Regions from separate parts of the Macrococcus brunensis genome, predicted to be linked through region 2. Evidence: riboswitches for the same ligand, from Rfam matches in the RefSeq annotation. Region 2 holds a riboswitch; each other region holds the start of a gene.
What was found. A riboswitch is a leader RNA that binds a small molecule or an ion and turns the genes downstream of it on or off. The one in region 2 is predicted to bind S-adenosylmethionine.

Region 1: it holds a riboswitch for S-adenosylmethionine, as region 2 does, so the genes downstream of both, MGG13_RS00310 (aminotransferase class I/II-fold pyridoxal phosphate-dependent enzyme) here and MGG13_RS10060 (M20 family metallopeptidase) in region 2, are expected to answer to the same signal.
Region 3: it holds a riboswitch for S-adenosylmethionine, as region 2 does, so the genes downstream of both, MGG13_RS01480 (ABC transporter permease) here and MGG13_RS10060 (M20 family metallopeptidase) in region 2, are expected to answer to the same signal.

The regions. Positions count from the first base shown of each region.
Region 1 covers NZ_CP092179.1:60,585-64,804, reverse strand. The annotation lists gene MGG13_RS00320 (DUF2188 domain-containing protein) at 1-49, opposite strand, end outside; gene MGG13_RS00315 (Y-family DNA polymerase) at 124-1,383, opposite strand; gene MGG13_RS00310 (aminotransferase class I/II-fold pyridoxal phosphate-dependent enzyme) at 1,486-2,643, opposite strand; SAM riboswitch class I at 2,712-2,814, opposite strand; gene MGG13_RS00305 (M20 family metallopeptidase) at 3,070-4,220, opposite strand, start outside.
Region 2 covers NZ_CP092179.1:1,893,917-1,898,136, reverse strand. The annotation lists gene MGG13_RS10070 (response regulator transcription factor) at 1-223, shown strand, start outside; gene MGG13_RS10065 (sensor histidine kinase) at 220-1,881, shown strand; SAM riboswitch class I at 1,925-2,021, shown strand; gene MGG13_RS10060 (M20 family metallopeptidase) at 2,088-3,257, shown strand; gene ldmS (L-aspartate--L-methionine ligase LdmS) at 3,261-4,220, shown strand, end outside.
Region 3 covers NZ_CP092179.1:276,833-281,052, reverse strand. The annotation lists gene MGG13_RS01490 (ABC transporter ATP-binding protein) at 1-297, opposite strand, end outside; gene MGG13_RS01485 (ABC transporter permease) at 307-1,176, opposite strand; gene MGG13_RS01480 (ABC transporter permease) at 1,232-2,164, opposite strand; SAM riboswitch class I at 2,250-2,352, opposite strand; gene metE (5-methyltetrahydropteroyltriglutamate--homocysteine S-methyltransferase) at 2,676-4,220, opposite strand, start outside.

The DNA of each region.
Region 1 (4,220 bases), 290 kb from region 2:
CATCAAAGTTCTTCCAGCTGTTCGGGTAGTCATTCATTGTCCACATCATCATCACTCCCATTTCAATTGTTACTCTTTCCATAACCTTTTTGAGGAGATATTAATCTTCTATTAATGAGAAACTTAACCTTTATGACCGGCGATGAGTCCTTTTCGCAGTTTAATAGTGCCGCTATTCGTTAAGGACGACGCTCGTATGACGATGTCTTTACCATACTTACGACGGAGCTGGTCAAGATAATCTTCTACAATCTCCCGTTTCATGTCTTCCGGTGCTTCAAAGAGACTCATCTGTCTGATTCGACTATCACGCAGATTGCTGAAAGAAACACTTACTGTCCTGAAAAGGCGGTTTATCTCTGCATATTCTTCTAAGTACCGCCAGATCAGGTTAACAATCTGCATAGTCGCTGTGAAATAATCCTTCTTAGTGAACTGTTTATGGATTCCCCCACCATCTGCATAGCCTACAGTAAAGGCAATCGTCGTCGGATACAGATTCTTCTCTCTGACGCGGTAAAACACCTCATCTATCTGTTCACTGATGACCGTCTTCAGTTCATGAAACTGATAATCACGCATCAGAATCTGTGACTTACCGTATGATTTGCCTTTGATGACATGCGGTTTGCGAATCACACTTTCATCTATTCCATTGGCATGCAAGTGCAGATCGACGCCGATAATACCGAAGTCACGCTTTAAATATTCAACTGGATAATGGGCTAGATCACCGATACTGAAGATGCCTTTCTTGTTCAGCTTCTTCTCCGTCCGATTATTAATGCCCCACATCTCAGTCAGTGGTTCGATATCCCACAGTTTACGGGGGACATCGTGATAACGCCATTCAGCGACACCTTCTGTCGTCCGTTTTGCTTCTAAGTCCATGGACAGCTTGGCAAGCAGAGGGTTTGAGCCGATACCTATCGTGCTGACAATCTGCGTCTGATTGTAGATTTCCTGCTGCAGTATACGTGCCATCTGATAAGGTGACCGGGCAAACAGATGATAGGAATCCGTGATATCCATAAAGAATTCGTCGATACTATACTGATGGAAATCTTCGGGCGCTACATATTGCAGCGCAATCGCTGAAATCTCGCTCGATACTTGAATATATTTAAGCATAGAGGGGTTAATGATATAAATATCTGAACGATGCGGAATTTCAAATAATCTTGATCCAGTTTTTATACCTAATGTTTTTAAAGGCGGTGTTGCAGCCAGTACAACAGAACCTTGACGTTTCGTATCTCCGACAACAGCGAGTTTAGTCGTCAGCGGATTCAGTCCTTTTTCGATACACGAGACCGATGCAAAGAAGCTTTTAAGGTCAACACAAAGTACATCACGAGAACTACATTGATAATAGTCATACATTCTCCCACCTCATTTATATATCAAGTGTATACGAGAACATACGTTCGTGTAAAGTAGTGAGAAGGACTCTTACTTTAATAAAATAATTCACTTAAAACGGCTTTAGTGATAGAGCGCTTTTGTTTCGGCAAGTCTATTCAGCAGTTCCTCTATCTCCTCATCACTGATAGCAAGAGAAATCCGAATATACTGATCACCATTTGAACCAAATGGCAAGCCCGGTGTCGTCAATATAGACTGTTTCTTCAGCAGGTCATCTACATATGCTTCGCTGTTATAACCATCCGGGATTTTAAGCCATAGGAAAATACCGCCCTGCATCGGCTCAAACGGAATACCTGCCTCAGTCAGGAAGCTTGTCACTTTATCTCTACGCTTTCTGAAGATGGCGTTCTGCGTCTCTAGGAAAGGTTCTCCCAGTGCCAGTGCACTGACCGCTGCTTCCTGGACGACCCCCCACATCCCGACTTGTGTATGGTCCTGATAATAATTGAGTGCGCCGACGATATCCTTATTACCTACCGCAAAACCAATCCGCACCCCTGACATATTAAAGCCTTTAGAGAGTGAATAAATTTCCACTGCCACTTCTTTTGCACCTTCTGACTGCAGGATACTTGGATTTTTAGCGTCGAATCCGAACGCTGCATAGGCAAAGTCATGCACAATCTGTATCTTCGTCCCTCTGAAGCGCTCGATAATCTCATCGAACCCTGCACGTGTCGCGACCGCTCCTGTCGGATTGCTTGGATAATTGAGATAGATGAGTCGAGTCTTGTCTAATACCGCGGAATCAAGTGCATCAAAATTCGGCCAGTAACGATTGGCCGGCAGTAGTGGCAGCTCATAAACTGTACCACGTGCAAGCTTCACACCTGCAAGATAGTCCGTATAACCTGGGTTCGGCAGCAATACACCTTCTCCCGGTTCAATGACACAAAGAGGCAGGTTGACCAGTCCGTTCTTCGTCCCATAAAGAATACAGATTTCCTCGTCTTTATCCAGCTCAACACCATAAGTCTCCAGATAGAATTGCTGAATCGCTTCTTTTAGGACTTCCTTACCCCGGAACACGCCATATTTATTATTAGCAGGCTCCTGCACTGCTGACTGAATTGCTTCCAGCACTTCCGCCGGCACTTTCTGGTCAGGTATACCGACTGCTGTATTAATGAGGGGGTTAGTCCCGATTTCGAGCTTTCTGCCCATCGTCTTGCCGAAATAACTTTCGGGTATCGAATCCAGTAATCTAGAACGCATGCTCTCTCTCCTTCTTATCTCTAAAAATTAAAAACGTCATTACTTCAGCAGTAATGACGTTAAAAGATCACTTATCTGCCAAGCTTCTGCTTGATGGATTTAGCACAGTGCTCACAGAGCCTGCTGCTGAGACTTCATAGGGCCAGTTCCCTCCATCTCTCTGGATAAGACATATTTAAATGATTGTTATCAATATAGTATTAAAACAGGAGGTTGTCAAACCGGTTTCCGCTCCAACACTGTCTCTTTATAAGTGAAGTTCAGTTTCCTTTTCCAGTCGAGGCGCCTGCAGCTTAATAATCTGCCAGAAAATGACGATCATTATCAGCTGTGCCATACTTTTCTTTTGACTACTAGCTTGATTAATCATCAATAATCATTTGCATAAAAAGAAGACAACCATGGTCTTTCCTTGCTCGATATTCATTATTTTTCATCGTTCAGATAAGTTAATACAGCTGTGCCTACTGCTTTAGCTGCAACCATCATCGATTTTTCACTGATGTTGAATTTAGGATGATGGTGCGGGAAGATTTCCCCGTCTTCTGGTGCAGCGCCTGAGTAAATAAAGGTACTTGGAAGTTCTTTAGCATAGTATGCAAAGTCTTCTGACGGGGGTTGTGGTTCTGTCTGCTCAATTTGTACATCAGAGTGATCTTTAATGGCATTGACCACATACTCTGTGAATGCTGGATCATTATATAGCGCTGGGTAGTCATCATTATATTCCAATTCACATGTGACACCGTACATGGCTTCAAGCCCTGATGAGAGACGTTTAATTTCTTTTTCGATAGTTGCTTTTGTCTCTTCAGTCAATCCACGGACGTCTCCTTCAAGTTCAACAGCATCTTTGATCACATTGAACGGGCCTTTCCCATCGAATGAACCAATAGTCACAACACCTGTTTCAAACGGGCTGAGTCTTCTTGATACGACTGTCTGCACAGCAGTGACGAAAGCGCTCCCTGCTACAATTGCATCATTCGCCATATGCGGAGATGAGCCGTGACCACCTTTACCTTTGATCTTCAGTTTGAAGAAGGCACGTCCCGTCTGCACAAACCCAGGATAATAGTACATTTTACCTGTTTCCATCGTACTCATGACGTGGACACCGATCACGTTATCAACGCCCTCAAGTACGCCGTCCTTAATCATTGTCTGTGCCCCACCTGGCGGAACTTCTTCAGCTGGCTGATGAATAACGACAATCTTACCGCTGAAGCTATCTTTCATTTCGATCAATGTATCTGCAAGTATCAGCATATAAGCTGTGTGCGCGTCGTGACCACACGCGTGCATGACACCTTTATTTTTAGAAGCATAAGGCAGACCGGTTTCTTCTTCGATTGGCAATGCATCAAAATCTGCACGAATCGCAATTGTTTTACCTGGTTTACCAGAGTCAATAGTCACTTTAACCCCATTCGCGCCGACATTTGTCTCGACTTCAGCATCTTTTCCTTCGTAGAAATCCGCAATATATTTCGGCGTTTCTTTTTCTTCGAAAGATAATTCTGGATTTTCATGTAAATGACGTCTGATGGCAATCATCTGTTCTTCTTTACTTTCAA
Region 2 (4,220 bases):
GAAACAATATCTTCTCATGCAGTATTTATTTGAAAATCAGAATAAAGTGCTGACAAAAGAAGAGATTTACGAGGCAGTCTGGGATAACCAGTTCATCGATGAGAATACAGTGATGGTACATATCAGGAAACTACGAGAAAAAATTGAAGAAGTACCGAGTGACCCTGTCAGACTTCTCACAGTCAGAAGTGTCGGTTACATCTTGAAAGTGGAACACAATTGAAGACAACGGCGCGCAAATTCACCTGGAAATTTATCGGCTATTTTTCATTATTCTATGTGTTGATCAATTTACTTCTTCTTTTATTGATTGTTTTTTTTATCGTTCGTTCATCGAGTAACATGACAAGCGGAACACTGCAGGCGCAGTCTACAGATACGATACAGAGTCTTATCGACATCAGCAATGAAAAAAATATTACGATTCAGCAAGAACTCTCACAGGCACTGAAAGACCAGGATGGCATGCTTCTCATACGTAATAGTCACGGTGATATCATCAAATCCTTCAATAATCATGAAAAAATCCATACACTCAGCTGGTATTATCTGCAGGGAGTCACGACATGGTCACTGACCGAACAATACCAGGCGGTGCTGATCAACCGCCAGCCGCTGGTTAAAGCCGCTGAATTATTTGATTTAGAAGAGACCGTGGCACTTCATCGCTACATGGATGAACATAATCTGTCGCTTTTTAAGCAGAATATGGAAAAAGATAAACTGATTAAACTCTACGGCAGCTTTAACACTAAAGACGTCGAAGAGAACTGGTTCAAGGATCTCAATAATGATAACTTCAATAAGTATGTGCTGCAGGAAACGATGCATGATGATGATTACTATTTATTTGTAGCAGAAAATCAGAATGCTCGGGACAAAAGAATTATTTTAGCAGAGAACGGTATTTTTATGGATAAAGATTATATGGCCTTTGCTTTAAACTTCCTGCTCTGGTATCTTATTTATTCTTCACTTATTTTCGGGCTGATACTGGCACTCGCTTATTATGTGAGCCGCAACTTTGCACGACCTCTTATCCATTTTGTTGACTGGCTGAGTCAGTTGAGCAGAGGCATCTACCGCGTCCCTGACAATAAGCATATCTACAGAAGGGACCGCATGCGCAGAAAGTACCGGATGTACACCTCTGTAGATGAATCCATCCGTGAATTGACAGAGAAGCTGGATAACGACCGGACTTATCAGAACCGTGTTGCAACGCTGCGTGATGAATGGGTATCAGGTATCACTCATGACTTTAAGACGCCGCTCAGTTCCATTTATGGCTATAGCAAACTCTTAAACAGCGATCTTGACATCAGTTGCGAAGACCGTCAGAAGTTTGCTGAAATCATTGAAGACAAAGCCCTTTATATCGATTCACTGTTAAAAGATTTAAATATGACTTACCAGCTGAAGAATGATCATTTTGAATTTAATAAACAGACGGTCAATGTCGGCGAATATATTCAGCAGTTTATTGACTCGTTCAATCATCCGAATCTGCATGCCGTCAATCAGCTCAATCAGAATGTTAAGCTTGATAAAGAACGCATGAATCGGGTACTGATGAATATCGTCTCTAATGCTTTTGTCTATAATGATGATATTGAAGTCTGGATCAATTCATTTGCTGATGGTAATGATATTGTCATTGAGATCGGCGACAATGGCAAAGGCATCCCGCAGGAAGAGATACCCTATATATTCAATCGCTATTACCGCGGGACGAATACGACAGCCAATAATGAAGGTTCTGGTTTAGGTCTGGCAGTCGCTAAACAGATTGTCGAAAACCATAACGGGCAGATCAGTGTCCATAGTTCAATAGCAGGTACAAAATTCCAGATTAGGCTGCCTCGAGAACTAAATGATTGACGAAACAATCAGAAAACTATATAGTAATCATTAAATAATTCCATACTTATCAAGAAGGATCGAGGGATAGGCCCGATGACATCCAGCAACCTACCGTTTGGCAAGGTGCTAAGTCCTACAGCATAGCTGACAGATAAGATTGCAGAGACATTCCTTATCTTGGAATGTCTCTTTTGTTAAGTGTACGGAAATAAAGGAGCTTTTTTATGGAACAATATGAAAACCGCATTTTAGAATATATTAATCAACATAAAGAAAGTATAATTGAGCTGAGTCATGCGATACATGCAAGACCTGAACTGGGCAACGAAGAGTTCTTCGCGTCAGCGGAGTTATCAAAGCTTCTTGAGGATAACGAGTTTCACCTTGAGCGGGATATCGCAGGTCATGCGACCGGCTTCATTGCGACTTATGCCAGTTCTAAACCAGGTCCTACTATCGCTTTTCTCGCAGAATACGATGCACTCCCTGAACTCGGGCATGCATGTGGACATAATATTATCGGTACAAGCAGTGTGCTCGCTGCCCTCAGTCTGAAGACAGTGATTGACGATATAGGCGGTACTATCAAAGTGTTTGGTTCACCTGCTGAAGAAGGCGGAGTCAATGGTAGCGCGAAAGCAAGTTATGTTAAGGAAGGTCTCTTTGATGATAGTGATGTGGCCCTGATGGTTCACCCTGGCCATGAATCATATCGCACAGTACCGACACTAGCAGTTGATGTCTTTGAGGTGGAGTTCTTCGGCAAGAGCGCACATGCCTCTGAAAGTGCGTTCAACGGCATTAATGCACTGGATATGATGATCAGCTTTTTCAACGGTATTGCACAGCTGAGACAGCATATCAAACCGCGTGATAAAGTCCATGGTGTTATTCTGGACGGGGGTGCAAGTGCAAATATTATCCCGGACTATACGAAAGCACGTCTCTATACACGGGCATTGACACGTGAGCAGCTCAATGGTTTGACTGACAGAGTAGAAGAGATTGCGCACGGTGCTGCTCGTATGGCCGGTGGAACTGCCAAACTGAATCGCATTCAGAATGGAGTGGACGAATTCATTGTGAACGACCGTCTGGATGATTTATTTGAACGCCATGCGAAGAAGCATAATGAACCTATTGAGCATGATGATTTTGGTTTCGGTTCGACTGATACGGGTAATGTGAGTCATGTCATTCCTACCATTCATCCTCATTTGAAAATGGGACCTTCAACTCTTGTCGGTCATACACCGGCATTCAGAGAAGCAGCGGCAAGCCCGGGAGGCGACCATGCCCTTCTGCAAGGTGCACGTATTATGGCGACAATGGCTGTTGAACTGATTACTAAACCTGAAGTTTTAAATCAAATCAAGCAACTACATAAGGAGTAACGAATGAATAACTTTTTATCTAAACGCCCGCTGACTATGCATCAGCTTTATGGCAATCATGTTGTATTTACATCTCGTCCTTCATACGAAAAAAATCCTTGGCTGACAACGGAAGAACATCAGGCCAATATGCTGACGGCAAGGGAATTACTGATAGCGGATATACCGGTGATTCTTCATGAAGCAACGGTTGGAGAAAAGACGAAAACGTTATTGGAAGCAGCAGGTATTGAACTGCCGTCCAATTATCGTACGTTTAAAGATGCGGATAGTTATCATCAGCGGTTGAGAGAAGCAGAAGAAGCGGGAGAGAAGATTTTCTTCCAATATACACATAATGAGGACTACGTGAAACCGTCTACGTACTATGTGAATAAAGATTTATTTGTAGCGCTTAATAATAAAATGAAGCTGTCAGACTGGACGAAAGGCAAATTCCTGCCAAAACGCGACGTGGTACCTGTCAGCAAGCTTGAAGAAACACTCGAAACTTGGCAGTATCCATACGTCATCAAGCCGGGTGATGACCATCCGACTGCAGGTGGTTATGGCGTAATGATCTGCTATAACGACCAGGATCGTGAGAAAGCACTCAGCCGTATTCAGGAAGCAGAAACAGATTCAGACTTCATCATTGAAGATTACATCAAGACAGAACAGAACTATTGTGTGCAGTACGCCTATAGTGATGCAACAGGGCTTCAGTATATCGGTGCTTCAATTCAGGATACGAATGAATATGGCAAGTACCGCGGCAACACAACAGCTCATCATGTACCTGAACAAGTGATTGCGGCTGGCCGTGAGATCATGGAGAACGGCGTCGCTGAAGGCTATCGTGGTATTGCAGGATTTGATCTCCTCGTCGATGATAAAGGTGCTGTCTATGCGATTGATCTGAACTTCAGACAGAATGGTTCGACCTCTATGCTGATTATGGACGAATTGTTGGAAGGCGATTAT
Region 3 (4,220 bases), 500 kb from region 2:
TGACGTCATCGGATCCTGAAAAATCATACCCAGCTGATGCCCTCTGATATTCAGCCAATCTTTATTCTTTGCCTTCTGCAGATCCTGGTCGTTGAACTGAATCTGCTCTGCATTCAGATTAAGATTCCCTGCCTGCATGCCTGCGACAGACTGTGTCGTGATACTTTTACCGCTGCCACTCTCACCGACAATGGCGAATACTTCTCCACGTTCAACATTGAAAGAGACCCCTTTAACAATAGAAGCTTTCTTCTTCGTGCTGACCTGAAGATTTTTTACTGTTAGTAATTCTGTCATATGAACCTCCTAGTCTACTTCAACTTGAAGTGTGTCCTGCAAACCGTCACCTATTGCATTGAAAGAAAACATGGTCAGGGCAATCAGTAAAGATGGAAATAATAAGCGCCACCATTCACCGCTTAAGATAACACCGAGTGCATCATTCGCCATCGTACCCCAGCTGGCAGCAGGTGCCTGTACACCAAGCCCCAGGAAGCTGAGGAAAGATTCAGCGAAGATAGCAGATGGAATCGTGAATGTGAGGTTGACGATGATGACCGCCATAATATTCGGAATGATGTGCTTCAGCAGAATACCGGCATGACTGGTGCCAAGAAGTTCAGCTGCAGTGACGAACTGCTGTTGTTTAACCTGCAGCACCTGTCCCCTTACAATTCGAGCCATGCTGACCCAGCCTGTCAGACTAAGTGCAATAATCATAGTAACTAGACCTGGTTTCATCAAGACAAGTAACAGAATTACCACAAGCAGATAAGGTACACCGTATAGAATCTCTACAATCCTCATCAGAAAACCATCGATTCTATCTCCCCATTTACCTCGACCTGCTGCATAACCTGAAATCGCTCCGACGACGATGCCGACGACGATATCAATGAGTGCTGCAATAATCCCGATGGATAAAGAGATACGAGCACCCAGCCAGATGCGAGTAAAGACATCTCGTCCTAAATCATCTGTACCGAACCAGTACTTACTGTCGGGAGCAAGGTTAGCTTCAAGCAGAGACTGCTTACTCCCTTCGTAACCCGAAATCATCGGCCCTATAATAGCCATCACAATAATACAAAATAGTACAATTATTCCTAAAATAGCCATCTTATGATTAAAAAAAGAAAGAAGCAGCTGTTTCCGTGTAGAAGCGCGCTTTAAAATATCTTCCTGCCTGTCATCTCTTTGTGTTAATTTCTCGAACGAAGTATCTGCGTAACTATTCAAATTTCTCACCACTCCTTAACGAAATTCTTGGATCAATCACCCGGTAACAGACATCCACTAAGAGCAATGTCAGGAGCAAAATAAAACTATAAAAAATCGTTGTTCCCATGATGACTGGATAGTCCCGGTTGAAGATACTTTCCACAAAATATTTACCAATACCTGGAATCGAGAAGACTTTTTCGATGACAAACGTTCCAGTCACGACTGAAGCAAATAATGGACCGAGGAACGTAATCACAGGGAGTAACGTATTCCGCAGTACATGCTGCGTGAGTATGTATGACATCGGTAATCCCTTAGCTTTCGCCGTGCGAATATAGTTGGAGTTCAGCACCTCAATCATATTGCTCCGAACGTAGCGGGTAATAATGGCGAGCGGTCCTACAGCAAGTGCAAGACTCGGTAAAACTGAATGCCACCATGAGTCAAAGTTGGCAATCGGCAGAAGCTGCCATTCCACGCCGAAATACTTGATCAACAGAGGTGCAAGAATAAAACTTGGAACCGAGATACCAATAATCGCAATGAATAAGGCAAGAAAATCCATGAAACGATGCTTATAAATCGCTGCGATAGTCCCTAGAATGATACCGCCAATCAGAGCAATGACAATAGACTGAATACCGAGAAGCGCAGAGGCACCAATCCCTTCACCAATGATGGTATTCACATCCCGGCTTTCTGACTGAATAGAAGGTCCGAGATCAAACATGGCGATATTCTTAAGATAAATAAAATACTGATTCAGAACCGGTTGATCCAGATGAAACTTCGCCTTCATATGGTTCAGCTGTTCTTCTGATAATGCTTTAGAGTCATTTGAAAATGGATCACCAGGAATGGAATGCATGATGATAAATGTAACTGTAACAATCAGCCACATCGTGATCATGATACTGGCAATCTTACGAACAATGACCAATGATAAACCCTCCTTCTGTATTTAACTCCACAAAAAAATCCCGTGGACAAGAACAAGTCCACAGGAATCTATACCATATAGTCTCGTCTCATCTTTACAACTTTCGTTGCAGGAATTGGCACAGTGTTCATCAAGAATCTGCTGCCGAGGTTTCGTAGGGCCTGTCCCTCCACCTCTCTGGATAAGAGTTAAAAATTTATTTAATTTATTGATTATTATCTTACTCCTAAAAAATTTTAAGTCAACAGAAAATTTTATTTTTTTGGATTTCTTTCAATACACAGAATAATTAGAAATTTTAGTTTAATTATCTATATTCACTTTGATGTAACTATATAAAACAGTTCATTATCTACTTAACTGCTATTTTAATTACGTGGAATAATTATGCATTTTTTCTCACGTAATATTTCTTACTTAATATCAATATTATTGAACAGACAAAGAAAGGTCAGCAGGCTATGCTGACCTTCAATACGGATTTCTCAACGGGTGATATTGAAGCGTTAAATTATGCACGTTCACTCACTTGCTGATTTTTCCTGAACAGTTCTACAGTCTGAACTAATACAGCCAGCGCTTCACGCACTTCTTCTTCGTTTCTTGTCTTCAGCCCACAATCAGGGTTCACCCAGAATAATGAGCGATCAATCTGCTGAAGTGCACGTTCTATCGCTGTCGCTATTTCTTTCTGTGTCGGAATTCTTGGACTGTGAATATCATAAACCCCCAGTCCTATTCCTAAACCATAAGTAATATCTTCGAAATCTTTAATCAAGTCACCATGACTTCTGGAAGTTTCAATGGAAATGACATCTGCATCGAGTGCTTTGATGGAATGGATGATCTGACCAAACTGCGAATAGCACATATGTGTATGAATCTGCGTTCTGTCATCAACTGATGATGTCGCGAGCTTGAAAGCATGGACCGCTTTTGCCAGATAGTCTTCATGATATTCTTTTCTAAGCGGCAGGCCTTCTCGCAGTGCAGGTTCATCCACCTGAATGACTTTGATGCCCGCTTGTTCAAGCGCTAATACTTCTTCATTAATGGCAAGCGCGATTTGATTCTGTACGACGTGTCGCGGCAGATCTGTCCGCTCAAATGACCAGTTCAGGATAGTGACAGGTCCAGTCAGCATTCCTTTGACCGGCTTATCTGTCAGACTCTGTGCATAGATTGTTTCTTTCAGCGTAAGAGGCTCTGTCCATTTGATATCGCCATAGATAATGGGCGGCTTAACTGCTCTTGAACCATAAGACTGAACCCAGCCATAACGTGTCACAAGGAAGCCTTCCAGCTTCTCGCCGAAGAATTCAACCATATCATTACGTTCAAATTCTCCATGCACCAGTACATCCAGCCCTAATTCTTCCTGGATTTCTATCCAGCGCTTAATTTCATGTTCAAGGAATGACTGATATTCCTCATCTGATATTCTTTTATTCTTCCAGTCTGCACGATACTTTCTTACTTCTTTTGACTGCGGGAATGAGCCTATGGTTGTAGTAGGTAGTTCCGGTAGCTGCAAGACGTCTTTCTGCAGGACTCTTCTAGTTTCGAAAGATGACTCACGGCTGACCCTTACCACATCATAATTGTACTCCAGTTTTTTGAAATCCTGATTCTGAAAGCGTGTGTATTGCTCTTTCAACTGTCCATAAAGCGTAGCATCCTGCTCATTAAATAATTGTTTCAGTGCATAGAGTTCATCAAGTTTCTCGACTGCAAAGCTTAATCCGTCAAGAACCACTCCATCAATTTCTTCTTTTTCAAGCGTCACTGGTACATGCAGCAGAGAGGAAGAAGGCTGAATAACGATGTCAGAAACATATTCCTGCAGGGTCTCAATTAAATTCTTCTTTGATTCGATGTCAGACGCCCAGACATTTCTGCCATCAATAATACCTGCATAGAGTACTTTGTCAGACGGGAACAAGCCCTCTTTTATTTGTTTCAGATTATAGCCGTTATCATGGACAAAATCCAGACCTAAACCGTAGACCGGCAGTTCTGCGACGAAAGAGAGATCAACACGTTCGAAGTAGGTCTG